4 regions of the Pantoea sp. AS142 genome follow, and region 1 is predicted to be linked to each of the others. Evidence: predicted binding sites of a transcription regulator. Region 1 holds the regulator's gene; each other region holds the start of a gene.
What was found. Region 1 encodes PurR, which represses purine synthesis genes. Its sites were predicted from a motif close to CANGCAAACGTTTGCNTG; they were not measured.

Region 2: a site for PurR is predicted at 1,925-1,942, ahead of WFO64_RS15525 (NCS2 family permease). Genes of this name have one in related genera too.
Region 3: a site for PurR is predicted at 3,536-3,553, ahead of WFO64_RS10595 (NCS2 family permease). Genes of this name have one in related genera too.
Region 4: a site for PurR is predicted at 4,338-4,355, ahead of glyA (serine hydroxymethyltransferase). Genes of this name have one in related genera too.

Annotation. Positions count from the first base shown of each region.
Region 1 is NZ_JBBCMO010000001.1:965,930-973,568, reverse strand. It holds gene gloA (lactoylglutathione lyase) at 1-180, shown strand, start outside; gene rnt (ribonuclease T) at 301-969, shown strand; gene WFO64_RS04880 (Grx4 family monothiol glutaredoxin) at 1,014-1,349, opposite strand; gene WFO64_RS04875 (C40 family peptidase) at 1,715-2,512, shown strand; gene cydH (cytochrome bd-I oxidase subunit CydH) at 2,559-2,648, opposite strand; gene purR (HTH-type transcriptional repressor PurR) at 2,930-3,955, shown strand; gene punR (DNA-binding transcriptional activator PunR) at 3,943-4,857, opposite strand; gene punC (purine nucleoside transporter PunC) at 4,965-6,167, shown strand; gene cfa (cyclopropane fatty acyl phospholipid synthase) at 6,478-7,626, shown strand.
Region 2 is NZ_JBBCMO010000008.1:153,811-161,449, reverse strand. It holds gene WFO64_RS15530 (4'-phosphopantetheinyl transferase family protein) at 1-493, shown strand, start outside; gene WFO64_RS15525 (NCS2 family permease) at 542-1,855, opposite strand; gene yieH (6-phosphogluconate phosphatase) at 2,008-2,667, shown strand; gene WFO64_RS15515 (GlxA family transcriptional regulator) at 2,681-3,613, shown strand; gene WFO64_RS15510 (acyltransferase) at 3,598-4,593, opposite strand; gene glyQ (glycine--tRNA ligase subunit alpha) at 4,815-5,726, shown strand; gene glyS (glycine--tRNA ligase subunit beta) at 5,736-7,639, shown strand, end outside.
Region 3 is NZ_JBBCMO010000004.1:248,531-256,169, reverse strand. It holds gene WFO64_RS10625 (oligosaccharide flippase family protein) at 1-35, shown strand, start outside; gene WFO64_RS10620 (ATP-grasp fold amidoligase family protein) at 44-994, shown strand; gene WFO64_RS10615 (YjcB family protein) at 1,049-1,330, opposite strand; gene soxS (superoxide response transcriptional regulator SoxS) at 1,587-2,012, opposite strand; gene soxR (redox-sensitive transcriptional activator SoxR) at 2,113-2,598, shown strand; gene WFO64_RS10600 (glutathione S-transferase family protein) at 2,638-3,303, shown strand; gene WFO64_RS10595 (NCS2 family permease) at 3,652-5,001, shown strand; gene WFO64_RS10590 (Na+/H+ antiporter) at 5,147-6,796, shown strand; gene WFO64_RS10585 (LysR family transcriptional regulator) at 6,841-7,639, opposite strand, start outside.
Region 4 is NZ_JBBCMO010000002.1:38,732-46,370, reverse strand. It holds gene WFO64_RS05320 (DUF1007 family protein) at 1-290, opposite strand, end outside; gene csiE (stationary phase inducible protein CsiE) at 446-1,714, shown strand; gene WFO64_RS05310 (3-phenylpropionate MFS transporter) at 1,696-2,844, opposite strand; gene glyA (serine hydroxymethyltransferase) at 2,973-4,226, opposite strand; gene hmpA (NO-inducible flavohemoprotein) at 4,556-5,740, shown strand; gene glnB (nitrogen regulatory protein P-II) at 5,794-6,132, opposite strand; gene glrR (two-component system response regulator QseF/GlrR) at 6,315-7,639, opposite strand, start outside.

The DNA of each region.
Region 1 (7,639 bases):
CTGGGCGTTGATGATGCGGCAGCGGCATGCGAACGTATCCGCAAAGATGGCGGCAACGTTACGCGTGAAGCTGGTCCGGTTAAAGGCGGCTCCACCATTATTGCCTTTGTTGAAGATCCCGATGGTTACAAAATCGAGTTGATCGAAAATAAAGATGCCGGTAACGGCCTGGGTCACTAACTTTGCCTGTCAGCCTGCCTAATCGGGTGGGCTGTATCCCCTTCTCTGCGCTTCATCTGCTGCACCCGGCCCCGTTTTTTGCCATAATACGCGCTGCCCTTTTTCTGCAACGAGATCCTGATGTCTGAATCGAATTCCCCTAATGCACTCAATCAACGTTTCCGTGGCTTCTATCCGGTGGTGATCGACGTTGAAACCGCGGGTTTCAATGCGCAAACCGATGCGTTACTGGAGATTGCCGCTATCACGCTGAAAATGGATGAAGAGGGATGGATTCAGATTGACCAGACGCTGCATTTCAACGTCGAACCTTTTGTCGGGTCGCTGCTGCATCCCGAGGCTCTGGCCTTTACCGGTATTGATCCCAGCAATCCGCTACGCGGCGCAGTCAGTGAATATGAGGCGCTGCACGCTATTTTCAAAATGGTGCGTAAGGGCATAAAAGACAGCGGCTGCAATCGCGCCATTATGGTGGCGCACAATGCCACCTTCGACCTGAATTTTATGTCAGCGGCGGCTGAACGTGCCAGCCTCAAGCGCAATCCATTTCACCCGTTTGCCACCTTCGACACCGCGGCCCTGAGCGGGCTAGTGCTGGGTCAGACGGTTCTGGCGAAAGCCTGTATCGCGGCGGGAATGGCGTTTGACACTACACAGGCGCATTCGGCGCTTTACGACACTCAGCAGACGGCGACACTGTTCTGCGAACTGGTGAACCGCTGGAAACGGTTAGGCGGCTGGCCACTGCCCTTCGCGGAAGACGACGCGCAAATCAGTACATCCGCATAAGCGATGCTGCAATGAAAAAAGGCCGACTTAATGTCGGCCTTTTTTTATTCTGCTTCTTTAAATTTTTCTGCGGTCTCTTTAATCAGCGACTGCAGTTCACCGCGCTGTAACATCTCAACGATGATATCGCATCCACCGACCAGCTCACCATCGATCCACAGCTGCGGGAAAGTTGGCCAGTTGGCATATTTCGGCAGCTCTGCACGAATGTCCGGGTTCTGCAGAATATCCACGTAAGCAAAACGCTCACCGCAGGCTGACAGCGCCTGCACCGCCTGTGCAGAGAAACCGCAGCTTGGCAGTTTCGGAGAACCTTTCATGTACAGCAGGATCGGGTTTTCTGCGATCTGGCGCTGAATTTTTTCTACAGTACTCATAATTGCCTTCCTTAATTCGTTACTTCGTGTTTGTTTATTGTAGCGACTTCGCAGCATGACTGAAAACGACATTTTGATCGCTGCCCGATTAAATCGCCATCATTGTTAAGTCCTGCGTCGGATGCCTGAATGCCTGATTATTAACGTCTGGTAACAGATTAATAATTCGTAATAATTTCGCTGATATAAGACGCTGAAAATGCTCATTTTCAGCGCAATTACGTGGGTTGCAAAGATTAATATTAAAAGGCATTACAGTTTTTAAAAGAACTGGACTAGAATGGCCGGGGCGCTGATCCTGGATCAGATTAATCTCAACTTTGTCGCGGTGCGTAGTGGCCCTGACAACTTAACGACTTCAATGGACTATGCGTTTAATCATTACGCTTTTCATGCTGGCCTTTGCGCAACTGTTTTTTAACATCGCCGCTGCGTCGCCGCACGCACCGGTGAACGTTAGTACGCATAAGGCAGAGAAAAAGAGCGCGCGCGACGATGAGCGCCGCAAGCGTCGCCCGTTGAAAACGGTGACGAAAAAAACTCGCCTCAGCTCGGTTCAAAAACTAAAAACTAAAAAACAGAAAAAAGTCGAACTCATCGCTAAACAGACACCTGCTAAAAAGACCTCGCTTAAAACAGCCCGTATCAACAAGAACAAAGACAAGAAACGCTATGGTCATCAGCGCCCGCTGAAAACGGTTGAGGTAACCCCCAGCGAGACCGGCACGATTAAAATGAGCAAATCTCATCGCCAGCGCTACCAGAAAGCGCGCGAAACAGCGATGACCAAGCTGATGGGTCAGTTAGGTAAGCCGTATCAGTGGGGCGGCACCTCACCGCATACCGGTTTCGATTGCAGCGGTCTGGTCTGGTACGCGTATAAAGACCTGGTGAAGTTTAAAATCCCACGAACCGCTAACGAGATGTATCACCTGCGTGATGCTGCGCCAATCAAGCGTGAGTCGCTGGAGAAAGGCGATCTGGTCTTCTTCCGCATCAATGGACGCGGTACTGCTGACCACGTCGGCGTTTACCTGGGCAACGGCAAATTTATCCAGTCACCACGTACCGGCAAAGATATTCAGATCAGCGCATTAGGGGAAGATTACTGGCAACGTCACTATATTGGTGCCCGTCGCGTGATGACGCCGAAAACCATACGCTGAGTAGCAGAACAAGCAGAAGAGAGCCGGGATAATCCCGGCTTTTTTATTAGTGCAGAATGGCAGTAAAACTAAAGGCCACAATCATCAGCAGACAGCCCACGGTGGTCATTAAAGCCAGTTTAAGATCGGTACTCATTGCTTGCTCCTTCATCACACAATTAGTGTGGATATCGCATTTTCCCACAGGGCCCAGTAAAAATCTCGTTTTATCCGTCCAGCCTTGTTAGAATCCCGCCTTTGTTGCGCAACGCGCGCAACCCTGATTCCGTTTGCGCACGCTGTCAGGCGGTTTTTCTCCGCCAGGAGCCTGTTTTCTGTCCGGTAAAGCGGCATTTTTGCGGAAAAAACCCTGAACAGACGCAAACGTTTAACACAAAGCTTATCATAGGGTTAGATAGGCACTGGAGTCCGATTTTCATGGCAACAATTAAAGATGTGGCGAAACGCGCAGGAGTCTCAACGACGACCGTTTCGCACGTCATCAATAAAACCCGCTTTGTGGCTGAAGAGACGCGCAACGCGGTCTGGCAGGCGATTAAGGAACTGCACTACTCACCGAGCGCCGTGGCGCGCAGCCTGAAAGTGAACCATACCAAGACGCTGGGCCTGCTTGCCACCTCCAGCGAAGCGCCCTATTTCGCTGAAATTATTGAAGCGGTTGAAAATCACTGTTTTGATAAAGGCTATACATTGATTCTGGGTAATGCGCATAACGATCTGCAAAAACAGCGCGCCTATCTCAGCATGATGGCGCAGAAACGCGTAGATGGTTTGCTGGTGATGTGCTCTGAATATCCGGACGACCTGCTGCAAATGCTGGAAGAGAACCGCAATATTCCGATGGTAGTGATGGACTGGGGCGAGTCGCGCGCCGACTTCACAGACACAGTACTGGATAATGCCTTTCAGGGCGGTTATCTGGCGGGACGCTATCTGATTGAACGTGGACATCGTGAGATTGGTGCCATTCCCGGTCAGATGGAGCGTAACACCGGTGGCGGCCGCCATGCCGGGTTCCTGAAGGCGCTGGAAGAGGCGGGTATTCAGCCGCGCACCGAATGGATTGTGCAGGGTGACTTTGAGCCGGAGTCGGGCTATCAGGCGATGCAGCAGATCCTGTCGCAGAAGCAACGCCCGACGGCAGTGTTCTGTGGGGGTGACATCATGGCGATGGGCGCGATTTGCGCCGCCGATGAGATGGGTTTGCGCGTACCACAGGACATTTCGGTGATCGGCTATGACAATGTGCGCAACGCCCGCTATTTCGCCCCCGCCCTGACCACAGTGCATCAGCCTAAAGCCCAGTTGGGTGAGAAAGCGCTGGATATGCTGCTGGACCGTATCACCAGTAAGCGTGAAGTTTCACAAACGATTGAAGTCCATCCCACGCTGATTGAGCGCCGTTCAGTAGCCGATGGCCCGTTCCGCGACTATCGCCGGTAATCTTCCCTTAACCACTCCTGATTAAGCGTTTGCGCATCACCCAGATAGCTGAGCAACCAGCCTGTCGCCGGTGATGCGCGATCCTCTGCCCAGCTGACGCAACATGGGCTGTCCGGAAACGCCACCGGCAGCGTCAGTTCAACCAGTTCGCCGCTGTCGAGCAGTGGCCTGGCCAGATGACCAGGCACCATCGCCACGCACAATCCCGCCTGCACGCACTCAAGGCCGGTTTGCCACTCCGGCACCACCAGCCTGCGCTGGTTATCCAGCGTCCATGTCATACGACGCGGCAGTGCGCGTGACGTATCCTCCAGCACCAGTGATGGCCAACTGCGCAGCGTGTCGTCATCTATCTGGCTCGCTTGCGTCAGGGGATGGTGAGGCGCGACAACGCAACGCCAGTTGAGTTTGCCCATATCCCGAAAGGCAAACCGTCCGCCAACCGGAATCGCCTGAGTCGCACCAATCGCCACATCCACCCGGCCATCGGCCAGCGCATCCCATACACCGTTAAAAACTTCATAGCTGATGATCAACTCCATATCGGGGAAGTGGCGATAGAAATCTTTGACCATTTGCCGGGTGCGCTGAGGCTTAGCAATACGGTCAACGGCAATGCTTAGCTGGCCGCGCCATCCGTTGGCCAGTTGCTGACACTGTCGCCGTGTGGCAAGCATTTTTTTGATGATGCTGCGCCCTTCCCGGACAAAATGTTCGCCTGCCGGGGTCAGAACCACTTCACGATGCTGACGTTCGAATAGCGGTACCGCTAGCCAGTTTTCCAGCTGACGCACCGTATAGCTGATGGCAGAAGGTACCCGGTGTAACTCCTGCGCGGCGGCGCTGAAGCTGCCCCCGCGGGCGACGGCGTCAACCACTTCTAATGCATATTCTGACCACATAATTTGCCTTCAAAAATTTTAACAGCAATCGGCAAATATTACCGTTTCACAGCGTCAGACGCACCTTTTACACTCTGACGCGTTTATCCTGCCAAAATGAGAGTCAAATGTCGTCGAATAAAGGATTCATGCCCTATCTTGCCCTGCTGAGCATGCTGGGCTTTTTAGCCACTGATATGTACCTGCCCGCCTTTGGCGCAATGCAGCAAACTTTTAACACCTCGCCCGGCCTGATCAGCGCCAGCATGAGTCTATTCCTGGCAGGCTTCGCCTGTGGTCAGCTCTTCTGGGGCCCCCTTTCCGATCGCATCGGCCGTAAACCGGTGCTGCTGGCCGGACTGGCCATGTTTGGTGTTGGCTGCGCAGGCATGCTGTGGGTAAATGATATCTATCTGATGCTGGCGCTGCGCTTTGTTCAGGCAATTGGTGTCTGTGCTGCGGCCGTGAGTTGGCAAGCGCTGGTGGTGGATCGCTACCCTGCCGCGCGCGCCAACAAAGTATTTGCCACCATTATGCCACTGGTTGCACTCTCTCCGGCGCTGGCCCCATTGCTGGGTGCCTGGCTGATCGGTCACTTCCACTGGCGTTCGATTTTCCTGGTGCTAACCCTGATTGCGGTGGCGTTGATTCTGACTACTCTGCGCCTGCCCACCGTGCGTAAGCCCGCGGGCGAAAAAGGTACGCAGCCCGGCTTTTTCACCCTGCTAAAATCACGGGTCTACAGCGGAAATGTGCTGATCTATTCCGCCTGTTCAGCCAGCTTTTTTGCCTGGCTGACCGGCTCGCCCTTTATTCTGGCGGATCTGGGTCTCTCGCCTGCCGATATCGGCCTGAGTTATGTGCCGCAAACACTCGCCTTTTTAATTGGCGGATTCAGCTGTCGCGCCCTCCTCAACCGCTTTAGCGGCGCACAGTTGCTGCCCTGGTTGCTGGGAGTCTATAGTCTGAGCATTCTTGCGCTGTTTGCTGTTGCGCTGTCAGGCAATAGCACGCTAATGAGCCTGATGGCACCCTTCTGCGGTATGGCGCTGGCTAACGGTGCGGTCTATCCGATTGTGGTGTCCGGTGCGCTGATGCCTTTCCCGCACGCCACCGGTAAAGCGGCAGCGTTGCAGAACACGCTGCAGTTAGGACTCTGCTTTGCCGCCAGCCTGGCGGTGTCGGCCGGATTAACCCAGGCGCTGTTTACCACCACACTGATGATGACGGTAACTATTCTGCTCGCGCTGATCGGTTACTTTATGCAGCGTGCAGCAAGCGCACAAACTGTTGTTGCCTCTGCGCAACCTGCCTGCCAGGATAATCACTGACGCACTGACTTTTTAGTTAGCTTCCTAACAATAAGTTATTGAATATTGACCTGCGTGAGAATATACTCATTCGGGTCAACAAACCTGTAATAAATCAACAATATAATAACGTAATAATCTGATTGGCACCCTGTTGCCGGGACGGTATTCGCGCGCGTTATTCACACCCTAACCGACCTGCTACAGGCGATTCCAGTCCTCTGTATCACACAGATAACCGGTGTACGGAGTCATCCGTGCCGTTCCTCAACGCCTGACGAAGTTGGCTATTATTTGTTCAGGCTCAGATTGGACAGGTGGTGGAAAAGCTATGAGTTCATCTTATGCAGAAGCAGTGAGTCCTGAAGAGAACCATTGGTATCGCATCGTTCACGAACTGCTGGAAAAAGCGGATATCGAAATTAATGGTTCACGTCCCTGGGATATTCATATTACTCATCCGGGTTTTTTTAAACGTGTTCTGCAGGAGGGATCGCTTGGGCTCGGTGAGAGCTATATGGATGGATGGTGGGAGTGTGATCGGCTGGATATTTTCTTCCACCAGGTACTTAAACATAAACTTGATGAGCAGCTTCCTCATCACTTTAAAGATACGCTGCGCATTGCCGCTGCACGCTTAACTAATCTGCAATCAAAAAAGCGGGCCTGGATTGTCGGTAAAGAGCATTACGATCTTGGCAACGATCTCTTTTCACTGATGCTCGACCCCTTTATGCAATATTCCTGTGGCTACTGGAAAGAAGCCACCACACTGGCGGCGGCGCAGGAAGCAAAGCTGGATATGATCTGTCGTAAATTAGCGCTGGAACCCGGGATGTCGCTGCTGGATATCGGCTGTGGCTGGGGCGGCCTCGCGGAATTTGCCGCAGGTCATTATGGCGTTAAAGTGCATGGCGTAACGATTTCCGCCGAACAACAGAAACTGGCGCAGCAGCGCTGTCGCGGATTAGATGTCACGATTCTATTGCAGGATTATCGCGATCTGAATAAGCAGTTTGATCGCATTGTTTCGGTGGGTATGTTTGAGCATGTCGGACCGAAAAATTACGCGACCTATTTTGATGTGGTCGATCGTAATTTAAAGCCTGACGGTATTTTCCTGCTTCATACTATCGGCGCGATTAAAACCGATATGAGTGTCGATCCCTGGATCGACAAATATATTTTCCCCAATGGCTGTTTGCCTTCGGTTCGTCATGTGGCGGATGCCAGCGAGCCCCATTTTATTCTGGAAGACTGGCATAACTTTGGTGCCGATTATGACAAAACACTGATGGCCTGGCATGAACGCTTTTTACAGGCCTGGCCAGAGCTGGCTGATAATTATGGTGAACGTTTTAAGCGGATGTTCTCCTACTATCTTAATGCCTGCGCCGGTGCCTTCCGGGCGCGCGATATTCAGCTGTGGCAGATCGTATTCAGTCGCGGCGTTGAAGGCGGATTGCAGGTGGCGCGTTAGGGTCAGGCATGTG
Region 2 (7,639 bases), on a different contig from region 1:
GGGCAATACGGTGGGTGTGCTGCTGGCCGAAGAGGGTGGACGTGCCGGTCTGGATATGGAGATTGTGCATGCGAGGAGCCGTCAGACTCAGGAGCAGCTGATTCACGGATTAACCTCAGGTGAGATCGCCTGGATCAATGCCCAGCAGGATGCCATGGAAGCGGTGACGCAGATCTGGACGTTACGCCAGAGCATTCTCAAGCTGACGGGAGAGGGTAATCGGGGACTGGATTCGCTGCGCCTGTTGCCGGGTGCAGGCCGGCTGCGATCGTCACTCTACCCCGACATTCAGGTGGTATGTGATGCGGAGCCTATGCTGGTCTGGTCATGTGCACTGTCGTCTGCCACCCAGCGTCTGCATCTGTGGGAGATGGATAACGCTTTTCAGTGGCGTGCATTACGCGAAATCGAGATGGGTAAACCCAACATCGGGCCTCATGCCCTGCGGCTGACCAGCCTGCCCAGCGAGCGCAATCTGCATCCTGAGATGTGAAAAAGCCGCAACCTGTGGGTTGCGGCCCTCAATGCATTTAGTGCGCGTCTAGTGCGTGTCAATAAAGACAATCTTCAGCACAAACAGCAGGGCGACAATCACCACGCAGGGGCTGATTTCACGCCAGCGGCCGGTGCCCACTTTCATGACGCAGTAAGCGATAAAACCCAGCGCAATGCCTTCGGTAATGGAAAAGCTGAAGGGCATCATGGCGGTTGTCACAAACGCCGGAACGGCTTCGGTTAAATCATCCCAGCGCACGCGCGACAGGCTGGCCGTCATCAGCACGCCGACGTAAATCAGCGCACCTGCGGCGGCGTAGGCTGGCACCATCGCGGCCAACGGTGACAGGAAGGTCACCAGCAGGAATAGCAGTCCGGTGACCACGGCCATCAGGCCGGTACGGCCACCAATCGCCACACCTGAGGTGCTCTCGATATAGGCGGTTACGGATGAGGTGCCCGCCAGCGCACCACTCACTGAACTGATGCTGTCGACATAGAGCGCCTGCTGCATGCGCGGGAAGGTGCCGGTTTCATCGGTCAGTCCCGCTTTGTCGGTGACGCCGATCAGCGTGCCGGAGGAGTCGAAAAGATTAACCAGCATAAAGGAGAAGATCACCCCTGCCATGCCGATGTTGAATGCGCCTTTGATATCGACCTGTCCGACTACCGAAGTAATGGAGGGCGGCGCTGAAAACAGGCCAACAAACTTCACGTCGCCCAGCATCCAGCCAATAGCAGTGGTGATCACCATTGAGATCAGCACGGCTGCGTGGATATTCCGCGACGCCAGAATGGCGATAATAAAGAAGCCCAGTGCGCCCAGCAGTACGCTGTGTGAGGTCAGATTCCCCACGGCCACCAGGGTATCGGGATTCGGCACGATAATACCGGCATTCTTCAGCCCCATCATGGCGATAAACAGGCCAATACCGGCAGTAATGCCGACGCGCAGGCTGAGCGGGATATTGGCAATCATCCAGTAGCGAACCCGCAGCAGCGTCAGGATCAGCAGGCCGACCGCACCCCAGAAGATCGCGCCCATACCGACCTGCCACGAATAGCCCATCGCGCCGACCACGACAAAGGCGAAGAAGGCGTTCAGCCCCATCGCGGGCGCCAGCGCCACCGGCAGATTGGCAAACAGTCCCATCAGAATGCTACCAAAGGCGGCAATCAGACAGGTCGTCACAAACACCGCCTGGGTATTCATGCCGGCGACGCCGAGGATCTGTGGATTGACAAAGACGATATAGACCATCGTCAGAAAGGTGGTGATACCCGCGATCACTTCGGTGCGCACCGTGGTGCCATGTTCCTGCAGCCTGAAGATGCGCTGTAAAAGGCCTTGCTTGCTCATGCCATCCATCCAGAAGAAAAAATCATCGGCGCGTATCCTGGCGATTTTACCGGGGCAATACAATGATTTTTCGCAACCGATTGCCACTCTCGCAATCTGCGCTGAGTGCGGTAGAGTGGGAACCACACCCCTGAATCAAAGGATAGAGTCTGATGTCAGTTGAATGCGTCTTTTTTGATTGCGATGGCACGCTGGTGGACAGTGAGTTGCTCTGCACCCAAGCCTACGTCAACACCTTTGCCCGTTACGGACTGGCACTGTCGCTGCAGCAAATGTTTGAAAAGTATAAGGGCGTCAAACTCTACGACATCATTCGCGACGTGGGCGACGCGCATCAGGTGAGGCTGCCGATGGAAGAGGTGGAAACCGCTTATCGCGCAGAAGTCGCGCGATTGTTTGATCAGCAACTGCAGCCAATCGCAGGCGCGAAAGCGCTGGTTGAGCAGATAAAGGTGCCGATGTGCGTGGTCTCAAACGGGACGGTAAAAAAGATGCAGCACTCGCTGGGCTTAACCGGCATGCTGCCGCTGTTTGCGGAGCACCTCTACAGCGGCTATGACATTCTGCACTGGAAGCCCGATCCGGAACTGATGTACCACGCGGCGGAACAGATGCAGGTGCCGATTGAGCGCTGCATTCTGGTGGATGATTCAGAAGCAGGCGCCCGCGCCGGTATCGCCGCCGGCATGCCGGTCTACTACTACTGCGCTGACGCGCACAACCCTGAACTGGACCATCCGCTGGTGACGCGCTTCGACGACATGGCACAACTGCCTGCGCTGTGGCGCGCCCGTGGCTGGGATCTGGTGTAGTACAGGGCAACACATGACACACACCGTCTGGTTTTTAACCCTGCCTGGCGTGATGGCGCTGGATCTGACCGGCCCGGCTGAGACGCTGAAGCTGGCGGGCGACCGCTTTACGCTGCGCTATATCGGTCCACAGCCGGAGGTGATCTGCTCCACCGGCATGACCATTGGCGGCATCGAACCGTTACCCGAACAGTTGCCTGCCGACAGTCTGCTGGTGGTGCCTGGCGTCTATGACTCGCAGATCTGTTATGCCATGCCACAGGCCGGAGAGGCGCGTGAGTGGCTGATGCGACAGCGTACTGCGCTGCGCGCGCAGACCTTTATGCTGGTCTGCGTCTGCTCAGGCGCGCTGCTGGCGGCGCAGGCGGGCATGCTGGATGAGGTTCACTGCACGACCCATCATGATGTCATTGCCCGCCTGAAAGCCGCGGCCCCGCGCGCACGGGTACAGGAGAACCGCGTGTTTGTCGGGCATGAGAATATCTGGACCAGCGCGGGCATCACGGCGGGAATCGATCTGGCGCTGCATCTGGTTAATCAGCTCTGTGATACGTCCACGGCCCTGGCAGTGGCGCGGGAGATGGTGGTCTGGTTCCGCCGTGCCGGTGACGATCCGCAACTTTCGCCGTGGCTGCGTTACCGCAACCACATGCATCCGGCCATTCATCGGGCGCAGGATCTGATGATGGCTCATCCTGAGCACGGCTGGACGCTGACCGAGCTGGCCGGACGTACCCACGTCAGCAGCCGCCATCTGGCGCGGCTGTTTCGCCAGCATCTGGGGATTAGCGTGCGGGAATACCTTGAGCAGCTGCGAGTAGGCGTGGCGCGCCAACGTCAGCAGCAGGGTGAATCTGCCGAAAAAGCGGCGCTGGCGGCGGGGTTTTCATCGGCGCGTCAGCTTCGACGCGCCCGCCAGCGTGAAGCCGATCAGCTGACAAAGTGACGGGAATCGACGCGTTTCAGTGCCATCCCCATCAGCAGGCTGCCGCCCAGCGTCAGCCCGAACACCCAGGGCAGGTCGAGCCACGGCTGCGACATATCATCGTAGTGATGCGTGCGCAGAAAGTGAATGAACAGCGCGTGAAAACCGTAAATCGGCAGTGAATAACGTGCAATCACCGTAAAACCAGGCAAGGTGCGCTGATTCAGACTGTTTTTAAAGACGATCAGCAGGCTGATCGCGGCGATAAACACCAGCGGTCCGCAGTAGAGATACCAGGTATCATTAAACGCCCCGTTGACGATCAACGCCTTTTTCGTCCCCAGCGTAATACCAATCACACAGGCGATAAACAGTCCGGCAGCCAGCGGCGTCAGGCCGCGCCGGCTGGTCTCCATGGTGCCGATTGCCCGTCCCAGCAGCGCATAAAGCAGGTAGTAAATGCTGTCGCCGCTGACATAAAGATTAACCGGCAAAAAATGAAACGGCCCCAGCGACTGGTTGACTGTATTTGGGTTGGCGAGCACCGCCAGCACCAGCACCAGCAGCGCCACGTAACGCGCCTGCACGGTTTTCACCTGAATCAGGGGTGACAGCAGATAGATGCCGATCAGCGCAAAGAAGAACCACAGATGATAAAACACCGGCTTCTGCAGCATCTTCAGGATTGAGCGACCTTCGCTGATGGGCGTCAGCCAGGTGATATAGGCCAGCGATACTGCGCTGTAGAACAGCAGACAGAGCACCAGGCGGAGCATATGGCGCGGCTGGGCGCTGCGTTCGCCGAAAAACAGGTAGCCGGAGATCATAAAGAACAGCGGAACACAGACGCGTGATGCTGAGTTAAGCAGATTAGCCACATCCCAGGTAGTGCCGCTCACCGCCATCGGTCCAGTGATATACCAGGTGGTGGTGTGAATCACGATCACCATCAGGCAGGCAATCGCGCGTACATTATCGATCCAGTAAATCTTCTGCGGCATGGCGTCCTCTTGCGCATAGCGTCCGTGCGCAAAAGGGTAGCCAAATGCGACCAGAGCAACAACTGTTGCCAGCAGGATTCGGAGCCATCTGTATGCCAGCGCCCTGAATCACCGATAAAACGCGCCGGCACCGCCTGGGATTTACGGCTGCACATCGCGCGGTCAAAGGGTATACTGTCGGCCTCTTTTTTTAATCTAACCGAAGCGCGTGCACACTCAACATGCAAAAGTTTGATACCAAAACCTTTCAGGGGCTGATCCTGACCTTGCAGGATTACTGGGCGCGTCAGGGCTGCACCATTGTCCAACCGCTGGACATGGAAGTGGGCGCTGGCACTTCACACCCGATGACCTGCCTGCGTGCATTGGGCCCGGAGCCGATCGCCGCCGCTTACGTGCAGCCATCACGCCGTCCTACCGATGGCCGCTACGGTGAAAACCCGAACCGTTTACAGCACTATTACCAGTTTCAGGTGATCATCAAACCGTCACCGGACAACATTCAGGAGCTCTATCTCGGCTCGCTGAAAGAGCTGGGTATGGACCCGACGGTGCATGACATTCGCTTCGTGGAAGATAACTGGGAAAACCCGACGCTGGGTGCCTGGGGACTCGGCTGGGAAGTGTGGCTCAACGGCATGGAAGTAACACAGTTCACCTACTTCCAGCAAGTCGGCGGCCTGGAGTGTAAGCCGGTGACCGGTGAGATCACCTACGGCCTGGAGCGTCTGGCGATGTACATCCAGGGCGTCGACAGCGTTTACGATCTGGTGTGGAGCGACGGTCCGCTGGGCAAAACCACCTACGGCGACGTGTTCCATCAGAACGAAGTGGAGCAATCCACCTATAACTTCGAATACGCCGACGTTGATTTCCTCTTTACCTGCTTTGAGCAGTACGAGAAAGAGGCGCAGCACCTGCTGGCGCTTGAGAAGCCGCTGCCGCTGCCCGCCTACGAACGCATTCTCAAAGCGGCACACAGCTTTAACCTGCTGGATGCCCGCAAAGCAATTTCGGTAACGGAGCGTCAGCGCTATATTCTGCGCATTCGTACCCTGACCAAAGCCGTGGCTGAAGCTTACTACGCCTCTCGCGAGGCAATGGGCTTCCCGATGTGCAATAACAAAAAGTAAGAGGCAGCCATGACTGAACAAACCTTCCTGGTGGAGATCGGCACCGAAGAGCTGCCACCTAAAGCCCTGCGCAACCTGGCGGAAGCCTTTGCCGCGCAGGTCACCGCTGAACTGGATGCCGCCAACCTGAGCCACGGCGAGGTTAGCTGGTTTGCTGCACCGCGTCGTCTGGCGCTGAAAGTCGCGAACCTGAGCGCCTCACAACCCGATCGGGAAGTGGAAAAGCGCGGACCGGCGATCGCTGCGGCGTTTGACGCTGACGGCAACGCGACCAAAGCTGCTGAAGGCTGGGCGCGGGGCAACGGCATTACCGTCGATCAGGCTGAACGCCTCGCCACCGATAAAGGCGAATGGCTGGTTTATCGCGCCCAGGTCAAAGGCGAAGCGGCACAGGCGCTGCTGCCGACGATGATTGCCACTGCACTCAGCAAGCTGCCGGTGCCAAAACTGATGCGCTGGGGCGACAGCGATGTGCAGTTCGTCCGACCGGTTCACACCGTGACCATGCTGCTGGGCGATGAGCTGATCCCGGGCACCATTCTGGGCATCGCGTCAGACCGGATTATTCGTGGTCACCGCTTTATGGGTGAAAGCGAAATCACGCTCGAAAGCGCCGATCACTATCCTGATGTACTGGAAAAACGCGGCCAGGTCATTGCCGACTATCAGGTTCGCAAAGCGATGATCAAAGCCGATGCGGAAGCGGCCGCACGCCGCTTAGGCGGCAACGCCGATATCAGCGACAGCCTGCTGGAAGAGGTAACGTCGCTGGTGGAGTGGCCGGTGGTTCTGACCGCGACCTTTGAAGAGAAATTCCTCAAGGTGCCTGCGGAAGCGCTGGTCTACACCATGAAAGGCGATCAGAAATATTTTCCGGTGTATGACGATGACGGCAACCTGATGCCGAACTTCATTTTCGTCACCAATATCGAATCCAGCGATCCGCGTCAGATTATCTCCGGCAACGAGAAAGTAGTACGTCCACGCCTGGCCGATGCCGAATTCTTCTTTAATACCGACCGCAAAAAGCGTCTGGAAGATCACCTGCCGCGTCTGGAAACGGTGCTGTTCCAGAAAGAGCTGGGCACGCTGCGCGATAAAACCGATCGCATTCAGGCACTGGCGGGCTGGATTGCCGGTGAAATTGGTGCAGATGTGAATCACGCCACCCGCGCGGGCCTGCTGTCGAAGTGTGATCTGATGACCAACATGGTCTTCGAGTTCACCGACACCCAGGGCGTGATGGGCATGCACTACGCGCGTCACGATGGCGAAGCCGAAGATGTGGCGGTGGCGCTGAATGAGCAGTATCAGCCGCGCTTTGCCGGTGACGATCTGCCGTCCAGCCCGGTCGCCTGTGCGCTGGCGATTGCCGATAAAATGGATACGCTGGCCGGTATTTTCGGCATTGGTCAGCATCCCAAAGGCGACAAAGATCCGTTCGCACTGCGTCGTGCGGCGCTGGGCGTGCTGCGTATCATCGTAGAGAAGAACCTGTCGCTCGACCTGCAAACCCTGACCGAAGAAGCGGTAGGTTTGTATGGCAGCAAGCTGAGCAACGCCCGCGTAGTCGATGATGTGATCGACTTTATGCTGGGTCGCTTCCGCACCTGGTATCAGGAAGAAGGTCATAGCATTGATACGCTGCAGGCGGTCCTGGCGCGTCGTCCGACCCGTCCTGCTGACTTTGATGCACGCATGAAAGCGGTGTCGCACTTCCGTACGCTTGAGGCCGCCGCAGCACTGGCGGCGGCGAACAAACGTGTCTCTAATATTCTGGCGAAATCGACCGAAACACTGAATGAGAGCGTGCAGGCGTCGCTGCTGAAAGAGAACGAAGAGATCCAGCTGGCGACGTTTGTCACCGCGCTGAGCAGCAAGCTGCAGCCTTACTTCGCTGAAGGCCGTTATCA
Region 3 (7,639 bases), on a different contig from region 1:
AGGTTTCCTCACTCAACTACAAAACATACAAATGAGGTCAGATATGCTCAAGTTGAAAGAAGAACTCAGAAGAAGTGTGCAGTACTTTATTAAGAAGATGCCCTGGGCTTATCAGGACCGCATCTACTACTTCCATAAGTTCAGAAAGCTGCCCAATCTGCGTCAGCCAAAAGTGTTCAACGAGAAGGTGTTGTACCGTAAGTTTATCTTCGGCGATTACCAGAACTACGGTCGTCTGTCAGATAAGTACTCGGTGCGCGAATTCATTGCTGAAAAAATCGGTAATGAATACCTGATCCCGCTGGTACACGAAACCACTGACCCGACCACGCTGAACAGCTTACCGTGCTGGAAAGGGACGGTGATCAAGCCGAACCACGCCTCCAACATGGTAGAAATTCTGCTGGAAGAGCCGGACGCACTGCGCAAGCAGCAGATCATTCATGACTGCTATCGCTGGCTCAAGACCGACTTTGCCAACGAAGCGCGTGAGATTCACTATCGCTACATCAAGCCGCGCATCCTGGTGGAGAAGTACATTGGCGATGGCAAAAGCGCGCCGATAGATTACAAATTCCATATGTTCAACAAGCGTGATGGCAAGTTCGAATATGTGTTGCAGGTGATCTACAACCGCTGCCAGCCGCTGCTGTCGATGAATTTCTATGTGAATAACCTCAACGAGGCGTATCACAAGATTCGTGACACCGGTCTGGATGTCTCACCGATTATGCCGTCACTGGAACATGCGCTCGAACTGAGCAAGAAGCTGGCCAGTGATTTCGACTATGTGCGTGTGGACTGGTACATCCATGACGAACGAATCTACTTTGGCGAACTGACCTTCACCCCAGGTGCAGGACTGGTTACCGGATTAGATCGGGGTTTAAACCAGATGATGGGAGATATGTGGATTCAGGACCGCCGCGGAACGCAGAGCCCGGGCGTTAGAGTGCAGGATGTTAATATCCCTGCCATGTTGAAGAAAATTTAAGCACACACAGCAATATAAAAAACCCCGCATAGCGGGGTTTTTTATGCGCAAAAATCAGGGCATCGGCCAGTCAGCAGGGGCCTGGCTCATCGCATCGATAAACGCATGCTTCGAGATTTCCAGGAAGTTATACACATTTTCCATGCTCAGGGTAATATCCATCAGGCCGGTCACAAACCAGCAGGTCATGCCCAAACCAATCCCGCTACACATAAACGCCATCACGTGACGGCTATCCTGACGAAGTTTGGTTTTCAGGGTGCTGGCAAAAAACATCATGATTGCGCTCAGCAATTCCCAACGCATAACAAGAAAACTGGCGGTTAACGTAGCCATTGGCCGGACCTCAATATCAGTAGGTATTCCTGACAATCTGCGGACATCACCGGCGGCGGAAAAGTGTGTCAGGGAGTGCTTTTTCGCCGTCAACCCAGGTTCAAAGTGTGACTTGCGTCACATTATATCATTCGATTTTAAATTTTGAACAAAATTTGACTCTGGTATGGTAGTTGGCTGAAGGAAAATTGAGCCGTAGCAGATAACATGCGGGGAATTTCAGTCAGATGCGCCTGTTTTCAGGCGCATCTGAGGATCAACGAACCGGACAGCACTCGCCGGTAGTGCGCTGGGTAAAACTGGTACTGCCCTCGTTGCAGCCAAAGCTCAGCAGGCGAGGGCGCTGAATCGCCTGACGCCGCATGGTGTGGCGATAAGCCGTTGGTGTCTGCGAAAACTGACGACGAAAAACGCGTGAAAACGTCTGTTGCGAGTCATAACCATACTGCATCGCAATATCAAAGACCGGACGCTGTGTCTGAGACAACGCCTCAGCGGCCAGCGTCAGGCGACGTTCACGAATATATCCACCCAGCGTCTGTTTCGTCACGGAACGGAACATACGCTGCAGATGCCATTTCGAATAGCCCGATTTCGCCGCAACCTCATCGATCGACAGGCTCTTGTCGAGGTTCTGGTCAATCCAGTCCGTCAGGGAATGAATGATCTCTTCTTGCATCATAGCCTCATCCTTCTGGTGCTTAATAAACGGTAAGGGGAGTTTAGTCGTTTTGATGGAGAGCGAGTATAATTCCTCAAGTTAACTTGAGGTAAAGAGCCTGATGAAAAAAGAACGCAACTATCCAAAGCCGGTCTTAACACCGGGTGAAGTGGCGCGCCGCAGCGGGGTGGCGGTCTCGGCGCTGCACTTCTATGAAACCAAAGGGCTGATCTTCAGCACTCGTAACAGCGGCAATCAGCGGCGATACAGCCGTGACGTGCTGCGACGCGTCGCTATTATCAAGATTGCTCAGCGTATCGGCATTCCGTTGTCAACGGTCAGTGACAGTCTGGATCACATTCCAGTTAACAAGCGCATGTCGACACCGGAGTGGAATGCGCTGACCCAGCACTGGCGCGAAGAACTGGATAAGCGGATTGAAACCCTGACCCGCCTGCGCAATGATCTGGATGGCTGTATCGGCTGCGGTTGCCTGTCGATGCGCGACTGTCCGCTGCGTAACCCCGGTGACCGGCTGGGTCAACAGGGCTCGGGTGCGGTGCTGCTCGACCCGGAACAGGATGATAAACATTCGGACGTGGAGTGACGTCTATACTAGGGGAAGGTCAAAACACAGGGAATCATGATGATCACCGTTCACCATCTTGAGAAATCACGCTCGCATCGGGTGCTGTGGCTGCTGGAAGAGCTGGAAGTGCCCTATCAGATTAAACGCTACCAACGTGAACCGACGATGCTGGCACCCGAGGCGCTGAAAAAAGTACATCCACTAGGAAAATCGCCGGTTATTACTGACGGGAACCAGGTGGTGGCAGAATCCGGTGCCATTCTCGAATACCTTGAAGAGAAATATGACCACGCGTTCCGGCTGCAAGTCAGTGATGAGGCGTCACGGTTGCAGTGCCGCTACTGGCTGCACTATGCCGAAGGCTCGCTAATGCCGCTGCTGGTGATGAAGCTGATCTTCGGTCAGATGGGTAAAGCGCCAGTGCCGTGGCTGCTGCGTCCGGTTGGTGCGGCCTTTGGCAAAGGGGTGCAGAAGGCTTTCCTGGATAAACAGCTGAAGCCGCACAGGCAGATGATCGAACAGCATCTGGCGACGCATCCCTGGTTTGCCGGTGAGCGTTTCACCATTGCGGATATCCAGATGAGCTTTCCGCTGCTGGCACTGGCGCGCCGTGCCGGACTGGATCAGATGCCCGCCACTGAAAAATGGTTGCAGACGGTGCAGCAGCGCGCCGCCTGGCAGCGCGCGATTGCGCAGGGCGGCGAGCTTTCGCTGCCTGGTTAATCGTCTCTCTCCACCGGCGCGTGCTGTACGATCACCGATGCGCCGGTGCAAATTCTCTCTTTATATGACATTAAGTTTATGGCCTCAGCGTTTCAGACTGGTCTCTGCCAGCCTGTTACGCCCAATCTTTATGCCAAAGAATCTCCCTCTTAGAGTTGAAAACGTGGCGCTAAACGCCGGATAATCGCATGCCTTTTTATCTGGCCGTTTTTGATGGCTAATTATCTGCGGCAAGGTAAACGTTTGCCTGGCGGTTTAATCCGGGCAGTGTCGCCATTTATCCGCTTATTCCAGGGACAGCGATGGTCGCAGAGCGATCCACACAACAAAAATTTTTGAGGCTCAACTATGTCAACTGAATCACGCCCGGCCAGTGGAAAACTGGACGCCTGGTTCTCGATCTCGGCGCGCGGCAGCAGCGTGCGTCAGGAAATTCTGGCCGGACTCACCACCTTTCTGGCGATGGTCTACTCCGTAATCGTGGTGCCGGGGATGCTTGGAAAAGCCGGTTTCTCCCCCTCCGCAGTGTTTGTCGCCACTTGTCTGGTCGCCAGCTTTGGTTCCATCATCATGGGGCTGTGGGCCAATCTGCCGATGGCCATTGGCTGCGCAATCTCCTTAACCGCCTTTACCGCTTTCAGCCTGGTGTTGGGTCAGCACATTAGCGTGCCGGTAGCGCTGGGCGCAGTCTTTCTGATGGGGCTGCTGTTTACCTTGATCTCGGTGACCGGCATTCGTGCCTGGATCCTGCGTAACCTGCCAATGGGCGTGGCGCACGGCACCGGTGTTGGGATTGGCCTGTTTCTGCTGCTGATCGCAGCTGACGGCGTGGGTCTGGTCGTGAAAAATCCGGCCCCGGGCCTGCCGGTAGCGCTGGGTCACTTCACCGCCTTTCCGGTGATGATGACGCTACTGGGACTGGCAGCGATTATTGGACTGGAGAAGCGCCGGGTGCCCGGTGGCATTCTGCTGACGATTATCGCCATTTCATTGCTCGGGCTGATATTCGATCCGGCAGTGAGCTACAAAGGATTGTTTGCGCTGCCGAGCCTGCGTGATGCCAGCGGTCAGTCGCTGGTGTTCAGTCTCGACATTATGGGCGCGATGCAGCCGGTAGTGCTGCCAAGCGTGCTGGCACTGGTGATGACGGCGGTGTTTGACGCTACCGGCACCATTCGCGCGGTCGCGGGCCAGGCAAATCTGCTGGATAAACAGGGCCAGATTATCAATGGTGGCCGTGCGCTGACCACCGACTCCATCAGCAGCCTGTTTGCGGGTCTGGTGGGCGCGTCACCGGCTGCGGTCTATATCGAATCGGCGGCAGGTACGGCGGCAGGGGGGAAAACCGGTCTCACCGCAATTGTGGTCGGCCTGCTGTTCCTCGCCATCCTGTTTATGTCGCCGCTGGCGTATCTGGTGCCGGCTTACGCCACCGCACCTGCATTAATGTATGTGGGTCTGCTGATGCTCAGTAACGTGGCGAAGGTCGACTTCAATGATTTTGTCGATGCGATGTCGGGGCTGTTAACGGCGGTGATTATCGTGCTCACCGGTAACATCGTAACCGGCATTATGATCGGCTTCGCCAGCCTTGTGGTGGGCCGTCTGTTCGCGGGTGAATGGCGTAAGCTCAACGTCGGCACCGTGGTGATTGCCATTGCGCTGGTGGCGTTTTACGCCGGTGGCTGGGCGATCTGACTGTACAACCGGGCGTGCGGCTGCACGTCCGGAATTTTTCACTGTTTTCCCGCCCGGCGCACGCGTAGCTGACAACCTTAACCGCAGTTTGTTTTACACTTTAGCGCTTAACCAATGATTGAAAGAAACGACGCCTAAGGAAAGCATGGAAATCTTTTTTACAATTCTCATCATGACGCTGGTCGTGTCGCTCTCTGGCGTCGCGGCCCGTATTCTCCCTTTTCAGATCCCGTTGCCGCTGGTTCAGATCGCCGTGGGTGCGATGCTGGCCTGGCCAACCTTTGGTCTGCATGTTGACTTTGACCCGGAGCTGTTTCTGGTGCTCTTTATTCCGCCGCTGCTGTTCGCTGATGGCTGGAAGACGCCGATCAGTGAGTTCCTGCATCATGGCCGCGAAATAATTGGCTTAGCTTTGGCGCTGGTACTGATTACCGTGATCGGTATCGGCTATCTGATCTACTGGATGGTGCCGGGTATCCCGCTGATTCCTGCCTTTGCGCTGGCGGCGGTACTGTCACCAACCGATGCCGTGGCGCTTTCCGGCATTGTCGGCGAGGGCCGCATTCCCAAGAAGATTATGTCGATCGTGCAGGGCGAAGCCCTGATGAATGACGCATCGGGCCTGGTATCGCTGAAATTTGCCGTGGCAGTCGCCATGGGCACCATGGTGTTTACCTGGGGCGGTGCCAGCGTTGAATTCCTGAAAGTCGCAGTGGGGGGGCTGATTGCGGGTGTAGCCATCTGCTGGCTCTATGGTAAGTCGTTGCGTCTGCTCAGCCGCTGGAGCGGTGACGATCCGGCTACCCAGACCGTGCTGCTGCTGCTGCTGCCTTTCGCCTCTTACCTGATTGCTGAGCATCTGGGTGTCTCAGGCATCCTGGCCGCCGTGGCTGCCGGTATGACCATCACCCGTTCCGGTATAATTCGTCAGGCACCGCTGGCGATGCGCCTGCGTGCCAACAGTGTCTGGCAGATGCTGGAGTTCGTGTTTAACGGCATGGTCTTTCTGATGCTGGGCCTGCAGTTGCCGGATATTCTGCAGACCTCTATCGATCAGGCGCAGGCCGATCCGAACGTCGAGATCTGGATGCTGTTTGCCGATATCGGGCTGGTCTATGCCGCGCTGATGATCGTACGTTTTGGCTGGCTGTGGATTATGCAACGCTTCAGCAAACGCCTGCTGAAGAAGAAGCCGCTGGAGTTCTCTAACTACTCGTTTCGTGAACTGCTAATCGCCTCTTTTGCGGGTGTGCGCGGCGCGATTACCCTCGCCGGTGTCCTGTCGATACCGCTATTCCTGACCAACGGCGAGCCTTTCCCGGCGCGCTATGAGCTGGTCTTTATCGCCACTGGCGTGATTCTGTTCTCGCTGCTGGTGGGGGTGATGCTCTTGCCGATTTTGCTGCGCGGCATTGATACCATTGATAAAGGCGCACACCGTCGCGAGCTACAGAATGCTCGTGCGGTAATGGCAGGCACAGCCATTGAGAGCCTGCACAAGATGGAAGACCGGCTGCAGAATGAGTCGGAAGAGAACATCGATCCGGAGCTGCTGAAAGAGGTGAGTCTGCGGGTGATTGGCAACTTACGCCGTCGCGCCGAAGGGAAGAATGACCTGGAACACGCGCTGTTCGCTGAGAACCTTGAGCGTCGCTTCCGCCTGACCGGACTGCGTGCCGAACGTGCTGAGGTCTATCATCTGCGTGCCACCCAGCAAATCTCCAATGAGACGATGCAGAAGTTACTGCACGACCTGGATCTGCTGGAAGCACTGCTGATCGAAAAAGAAGAATAAGACCTGACTGGCACGCCTGCTCATTAATGTGGCGTGCCAGCCTTTCACACCGACAGGCGCGGCGGCTCATCCGGCCAATGCTCGCGACAACAGGCTATCCACGCCTGCGCACTGCGCGACAGATAACTCCCTTCCCGCCAGATTAAACCCAGGCTCCATTTCAGCTCCGATTCCAGCGGTAGCCACAGCAGCGACTGCTTATCCAGCCGCTGACAGATCGGCTCCGGCAGAATCGCCAGCCCCATCTCCGCCTGCACCATCGCCGCCAGAAAATCCCACTGACCGCTGCGCACCGCCACCGTTGGCGTCAGGTTAAGCCGCTGAAACGCCTGCATCAGTTGACGATTCAGCGAGAACTCCTCATTGAAAATCAGCAGCGGATGCTGTGCCAGTTCTGCCAGGCCAATCTGCTGGCGGCTGAGCCACTCCGGGCAACGTGGCAACAGCACGCAGAGCGGATGATGCATCAGGGGCAGCGTGTTCAGCGGCAGCTCAGCGTCAACCGGCAGCGCGGTCAGGGCGATATCCAGACTGCCCGCCAGCACCGCCTGCTGTACGGTCAGACCGCCGAACTCAGAGATTTTAAGCTTAACGCCGGGATAGCGGCGGCGAAAAGCGGAGATCGATCCGGCGATCTGCATACCGACCATCGGCGGAATGCCGAGCCGTAGCTCGCCCGTTTTTAGCTGGTTGATGTCACCGATCTCCGCCTCCAGTTGATGAAACTCCTGCAGGATAGCCAGGCCGCGCTGATAGACCGCCTGGCCGCTGTCTGTGAGGTGCAGGCGGCGGCCATCGCGCAGGATCAGCGTACAGCCCAGCTCCTCCTCCAGTTGGCGCAGC
Region 4 (7,639 bases), on a different contig from region 1:
AACTTTACTCGCTGTTGATTGTGCCAGATTTCAGAAAAGTAGTGCTGACCCAGCACATTCGCCATCACTTCCGCCGCCAGCTTTTTCCATATCACGCTGCCTGGTTTCGCCTCGCCCGCGTCATAAAGCAGATCGGCGGAGGTAATCTCATCCATCGTCCAGGTCATCTTTAATCCGGTCAAGGTGTCACCCTGCACCACCAGTTCAGTTTTCATATCAATGAAGCTGTGAGGATGTGCCAGCAGAGCCGGGCTGAATACCATTAACAAAGCAAAGAGTGCGCGTTTCATAATGAAATAAAATAACGTTCCCGATTAAAAGAATCTATAAGTAAAAGAATTTTGTGACCCGCCTTAAACCTCCGGCAAATAAAGCGCGTAAACCGCGCAAGCGCTGACGGGGTTGACTATTCTTAGCTCAAAATAGCCTGCTGGAAATCTGATTGATGAGTTCTGCTACCCCTATGGCACCACTCTTCACCCGTTCACAGCGTCAGTGCCATGTCTTATTGCTGCTGTTTCTGCCGACACCCGTGCTAACGCTTGAAAAAGTCTGCCGGCTGAATGGCGTCGATCTTGCTGGTGCCCGACAGGATATCGCGGATGTGGGTCTTGAGATACAGCGATATCACCGGCTGGAATTGCATCAGATGGTGGATGGCAGCTTTCGCCTTCATGGTACTGAGTTGGATCGGCGTCTCTGTCTGCTGCACAACCTGCGACGCAGTTTGCGTTTATCGCAGGATTTCGTCTGCGAACATTTTGCTGCTCCCCTGCGTCAACGCCTGAAGGTGATGAAGATTGAGAAAGCGCTTTGGGATGAGACCAATTTACAGGCATTAATTCAGCACTGCAGCCTGCGTCTGAAGCGCGATTTCGGCGAACGCGACCGGCTTTTTCTGCAGATATTCATGAAGTATGGGTTATGCCAGCGCCAGCCGGTGCTGTTCAGTGAAGCGCAGTGTCACTGGCTCCAGCAGAAGGCTGAGCGGCAGGCGGCCGAGGATGTGATTCACCACTGGCGCAAACGCTGCCACCTTGCCCCCCCTGCCAGTGAAGCCGACTTCTGGACGCTGTTGTTCAGCCAGATCCATACGCCTGTCGTGGACGCGATTGCGCATCCTGCTGAGCAACAGTTAATGAACGCGACCCAGCAGTTGATCAATGACTTTGAAGCGTGTGCCGGGACCAGCGTTGCTGACCGCGAAGAGCTGCTCTATCAGCTCTATCCGCATCTGGCGCAGGCGTTGGATCGCACCCACTTTAATATCGGTATCGACAATAGCGTGGCACTGGACGTCAGCCGACTCTATCCTCGCCTGCTGCGTACCACTCAGCAGGCACTGCAGGCATTTGAAAAGCACTATCAGGTCGCCTTTACACCGGAAGAGGTGAGTTTGATTACCATTATTTTCGGTGCCTGGCTGATGCAGGAGAATGCGTTGCAGGAGAAGCAGGTGCTGATCCTGACTGGCGACAATGCCGATCTGGAGCAAGACGTGGAGCAGCAGATCCGGGAGATCACCCTGCTGCCGATCAATATTACCTATCAGGATGTGAAGCAGTTTCAGCGGGATGGCGCGCCGCGGGAGGTAGACATCATCATTTCGCCCTACCCCACCTCGCTGCCCCTCTTCTCTCCGCCGCTGGTGCATGCTGAACTGCCGCTGACGTTACACCATCAGCAGCGCATTCGTTATTTACTGGAGTCGTAGCCGGGGCGCAGAAACAGCGCGGGCAGCGCCACCAATGCCATCACCCAGAAAAGATGCCCCTGCAAATGGGCGAACAGTACGCCGCAGATCATGGTCATCACCGCAATGCCACCGCCCATCGCCAGCGCGGAGTAGAGCGACTGCAGCCGGATCACTTCCGCACCCTGACGCGCCGCGATAAAGCGCATCGCCGCAAGATGACAGACGGTGAAGCTACCACAGTGAAGGATTTGCACCACAATTAGCAGCGGCAGCGCGGTGCTGGCCCCCATCAGGCTCCAGCGGACCAGCGCGCAGATGCCCGAAAGCAGCAGCAGATCGCGTGCACTCCAGCGACGGAACAGGCGATTGCTCAGAGCAAACACGATAATCTCCGCCACCACGCCCAGCGACCAGAGATAACCCACCGTTGAAGCAGAATAGCCGCTCTCCTGCCACCAGATAGCACTGAAGCCGTAATAGGCGGCGTGCGCGCCCTGTAGCAGCGTCACGCAGAGCATAAATCGCCATACGGCCTTCTCACGTAGCAACGCACACCACACCTGCCAGCCGCCACCCGCCGCGCCCTGCCGCTCATTGCCGTGCGGCTGAGTGGTGGGTGTCAGCATCATGCCAGCCAGCATAGCGATAATACCGAAGGAAAGCAGCAGCAGAATAGCCTGAGAGGAGTAAGCGCTGACCAGCACCCCGGTTAACGCCGAGCTGATCACAAAGGCCAGCGATCCCCACAGCCGTACCGGTCCGTACGCCAGCCCAATCTGCTGGGTCCAGGTCGCGGCCAGGGCATCGCTGAGCGGAACCAGCGGTGAGAAAAAGAGGTTGAAGCCGATCATTACCGCCAGCAGCCACATCCACTGCTCACCGACCCAGAAACCGGCGGCGAACAGGCAGGTCATCAGCGCCAGCAGACGCAACGCCGTAATTAATCGAGCGGGATTTTTGACCTGAGAGGCGATAAGCAGACTGCCGACAAAGCGCGCGACCATGCCGCAGCCCAGCAGCAAACCAATCTTTTCAGCATCAAGGCCATTGCCTTTCAGCCACACACCCCAGAATGGCAGATAGATGCCGTAACAGAAGAAGTAAGTGAAGTAGCCCAATCCGAGCCATCTGGCGGAGCCAATTGCCATATTCCCTCCAGCAAGTGTGCTGCCTGGCAGCATGAGTGGGCGCTACTGTGGCAGAGCATCGCGGGACAGGCAATAAAAAAGGATGGCAGATGCCATCCTTTTTATGCTGCCACACAACAGCTTAACGATTAAGCATAAACCGGCAGACGGCTGCAGATGTCCAGCACTTTCTGTTTGGTGCGCTCAATGGTCGCTTCGTCATTGATGTTATCCAGTACATCGGCGATCCAGCCAGCCAGCTCACGCACGTCTGCTTCGTTGAAACCACGTCGGGTAACCGCAGGCGTACCGATACGGATCCCGGAAGTCACAAATGGGCTTTTCGGATCGTTCGGCACGCTGTTTTTGTTGACCGTGATGTTGGCACGTCCCAGCGCGGCATCCGCTTCTTTACCGGTCAGGTTTTTGCTTACCAGATCGATCAGGAACAGATGGTTATGGGTGCCGCCAGAAACGATGTCATAACCACGATCAATCAGTACTTCAACCATCGCTTTGGCGTTTTTTGCCACCTGCTGCTGGTAGGTTTTAAATTCTGGCTCCATCGCCTCTTTGAACGCGACCGCTTTACCGGCGATAACGTGCATAAGAGGACCGCCCTGGCCGCCAGGGAAAACAGCAGAGTTCAGTTTCTTATAAAAGTCGTCGTCGCCGTTTTTCGCCAGAATGATGCCACCGCGTGGACCCGCCAACGTTTTGTGGGTGGTAGACGTCACCACGTGCGCATGCGGAATTGGACTTGGGTAGACATCTGCGGCAATCAGACCGGCAACGTGTGCCATGTCCACAAACAGCCAGGCACCCACGCTATCCGCGATTTCGCGCATTTTCGCCCAGTCGCATACGCCGGAGTACGCCGAGAATCCGCCAACGATCATTTTTGGCTTGTGGGTTTTCGCCAGTTCAGCCAATTCGTCGTAGTTGATTTTACCGGTCTCATCGATACCGTAAGCAACGACATTATAGAGTTTGCCTGAGAGGTTAACTGGTGAGCCGTGAGTCAGGTGCCCCCCATGCGCCAGGTTCATCCCGAGGATGGTATCGCCCGGCTGCAACAGCGCCGTGTAAACAGCGAAATTAGCCTGTGAACCGGAGTGTGGCTGCACGTTAGCGTAATCGGCGCCAAACAGCGCTTTTGCGCGATCGATAGCCAACTGCTCAACGATATCAACATACTCACAGCCGCCGTAGTAGCGTTTGCCCGGATAGCCTTCAGCGTATTTATTAGTGAGCTGAGAACCCTGGGCCTGCATAACACGCGGGCTGGTATAGTTTTCAGAAGCAATCAGTTCAATGTGCTCTTCCTGACGCACTGTCTCCTGCTCCATCGCCTGCCACAACTCGGCATCGTAATCGGCAATGTTCATATCACGCTTTAACATCCGGATCTCCTGACTCAGCTAACTTTCTGACGGTATTTATCCCCCTTCAGGGGCGAAGGCCCACAGTGTAAACCGTTTTAACAGGTGAAGGTAGGGTGAACCGCCTCTTTTTACGCAAACGTTTGGCTCGCTGCTGGCACTGCTTTTTTACCTCTTTTTCCCCCTGTTCAGGCGCCACGATTTTTCTTCAGGAGGTGGCGACTGTTTTTCATCATGCATTAAAAAGTAGCCACTCTGACAAACCAAAAGTTCACCAGGTTATTTACACTGCTGACGCGGCAGTTATAAGATGCATTTTAAATACACCTTTTATTGGAGAGGCCGCTTTTATGCTTGATGCACACACTATCGCCACGGTTAAATCGACCCTGCCTGCCCTCGCCGCCTGTGGTCCTGCGCTTACCGCACACTTCTATGACCGTATGCTGTCGCACCATCCGGAACTTAAAAATGTTTTCAATATGAACAACCAGCGCAATGGCGATCAGCGTGAAGCGCTGTTCAACGCCATTTGCGCCTATGGCGCGAATCTGGAGAATCTGGCCGTGCTACTGCCCGCAGTGGAAAAGATTGCGCAGAAACATACCAGCCTTAATATTCAGCCTGCGCAATACGCCATCGTCGGTGAAAATCTGCTGGCAACGATTAAAGAGCGGCTGAATCCGGGCGAAGAGGCACTCGCTGCATGGGGCCGGGCCTATGGCGTACTGGCGGATGTGTTTATTAATCGGGAAGAGGAAATTTATCAGGCGACGGAACAGCAAACCGGCGGCTGGCGCGGCACCCGTGCATTTCGTATCAGTGCTATTGAGCAGCAGAGCGATGCGATTAAAAGCTTTACTTTTAGCCCGGTGGATGGCGGCCCGGTGGCGGCCTTTAAACCGGGTCAGTATCTGACGGTGCACCTTCAGCCCGCCAGTTTCGAATATCACCAGATTCGTCAGTACTCGCTTACTCATCTCAGCAACGGTAAAGATTATCGCATTGCGGTGAAGCGTGAAGTTAAGGGCACCGTCTCCGGCTGGCTGCATCAGAATGGCAGGGTGGGTGATGAGCTGATGCTCGCCGCGCCGCACGGCGACGTGTTCCTTGAGGTCAATCCGTTCACGCCGGTGGCGCTGGTTTCTGCGGGCGTGGGTCAGACGCCGATGCTGGCCATGCTCCATGCACTGGCGGCCAGCCAGCACTGCGCGCCGGTCAGCTGGTTGCATGCAGCAGAGAACGGCAAACAGCATGCCTTTGGCCATGAAGTTATCACCACGAGCGCGCAGCTCGCCGATTTCGTCAGTCAGGTCTGGTATCGTGAGCCCGCGGCTGAAGATGCCGGTCACTATGATGCAGAAGGTCTGATGGATATCAACGTAATGGCCGCACGTTTAGCCTCCCCAGAAACCCAATTCTACCTCTGTGGCCCACTGCCTTTTATGGAGCATGTGGTGGCACAATTGCGTGATGCCAGCGTGGCGGACGCACGCATTCATTACGAACTTTTTGGCCCGCACAAAGGCGTGTGATTGAGCCATAAAAAAGCCCGCAGCGCGGGCTTTTTATTCTGATGAAGAGACAATCAGATTGCCTCTTCATCCTCTTCGCCAGTACGGATACGCACCACGCGCGCCACGTCAAAGACAAAGATCTTACCATCACCGATTTTGCCGGTCTGCGCGGTACGCATAATGGTCTCGACGCAGGTATCAACGATATCGTCGCCAACCACCATCTCGATTTTCACTTTAGGTAAAAAGTCGACCATATACTCTGCGCCGCGGTAAAGCTCGGTGTGCCCTTTCTGGCGGCCAAAACCCTTCACTTCACTCACGGTCATCCCGGTGATGCCCACTTCCGCTAAGGCTTCACGGACATCATCGAGTTTGAATGGTTTGATAATCGCATCAATCTTTTTCATGTCAGACCCTTTTTCACTCCCTCCATGGTCAGAGGGTTTATCAAGCATAAATGTTGCTGGTGCTGTCGGGCGGTAATATCCGGGATTCTTCAGGTTGCCGCAAGCGCTGCCAGGTTATGCTGACCGCACCCATGTGATCCGGCCTGAGCAGGCAACCTGCCAATATCCCTTCGCAGCCTCCGCTACTCTTTGAAATCACTGGCATCCAGTTCATGACGAGACAGCAGCTTATAGAATTCCGTACGGTTGCGCCCAGCCAGACGTGCGGCGTTAGTCACATTGCCTTTGGTCATCTGCAGCAGTTTCCGCAGATAGTTCAGCTCAAACTGATTGCGCGCCTCCGCAAAGGTCGGCAAAGCGCTATTTTCCCCGCTCAACGCCTGCTCCACCAGTGCATCGCTGATCACGGGCGATGAGCTCAGCGCCACACACTGCTCAATCACATTAACCAGCTGGCGCACGTTGCCCGGCCAGCTGGCAGCCATCAGGCGCTTCATTGCATCAACGGAAAAACTGCGAATCTGCGGTTTATGGCGTTCCGCCGCCTGACGCAACAGATGATTGGCCAGCAGCGGGATATCTTCGGTGCGTTGATGTAGCGCCGGAATTTTCAGGTTCACCACATTAAGACGATAGAAGAGATCCTCTCGAAACTCCTTTTTCTCCATCGCCTTTGGCAGATCGCGATGAGTGGCCGAAATGATGCGCACGTCTATCTCAATATCATGATCGCTGCCCAGCGGCCTGACCTTACGCTCCTGTAACACCCGCAGCAACTTAACCTGAAGCGGCTGCGGCATGTCGCCAATCTCATCCAGGAACAGCGTGCCGCCGCCAGCGGTTTTAAACAAACCTTCACGGGCGCTGACTGCACCGGTGAAGGCACCTTTGGCGTGCCCGAACAGCTCCGACTCCAGCAGTTGCTCCGGCAGTGCGCCACAGTTAATAGCAACAAACGGCTTGCCGTTACGCGGGCTGGCAGCGTGAATCGCCTGAGCCAGCATCTCTTTACCGGTCCCACTCTGGCCGTTGATCAGTACGCTGACGTCAGACTGCGCCACCATGTGCGCCTGCTCAAGCAGCTTTAACATCAGCGGGCTGCGGGTGACGATCGCTTCCCGCCAGCGATCATCGCTGACCGGAGCCTGCTGTGCCAGCGCCTCATCGATTGCTTTGTAGAGCGCATCCCGATCAACCGGTTTGGTCAGGAAACTGAATACGCCCTGCTGTGTGGCGGAGACTGCATCCGGGATAGAGCCGTGCGCCGTCAGGATAATCACCGGCAGGCCGGTGTGGCGTTTCTGTATCTCGCCAAACAACGCCAGACCATCCATTTCGTCCATCCGCAAGTCACTGATCACCAGCTCGATTTTTTCTTTCTGCAGCAGACGCAACGCTTCTGGTCCGCTGGCTGCGGTGGTGACCTGATAACCTTCACTGCGAAGACGCATACCCAGCAGCTTCAGCAGACTGGGATCGTCATCCACCAGCAGCAATTTTGCCGCTT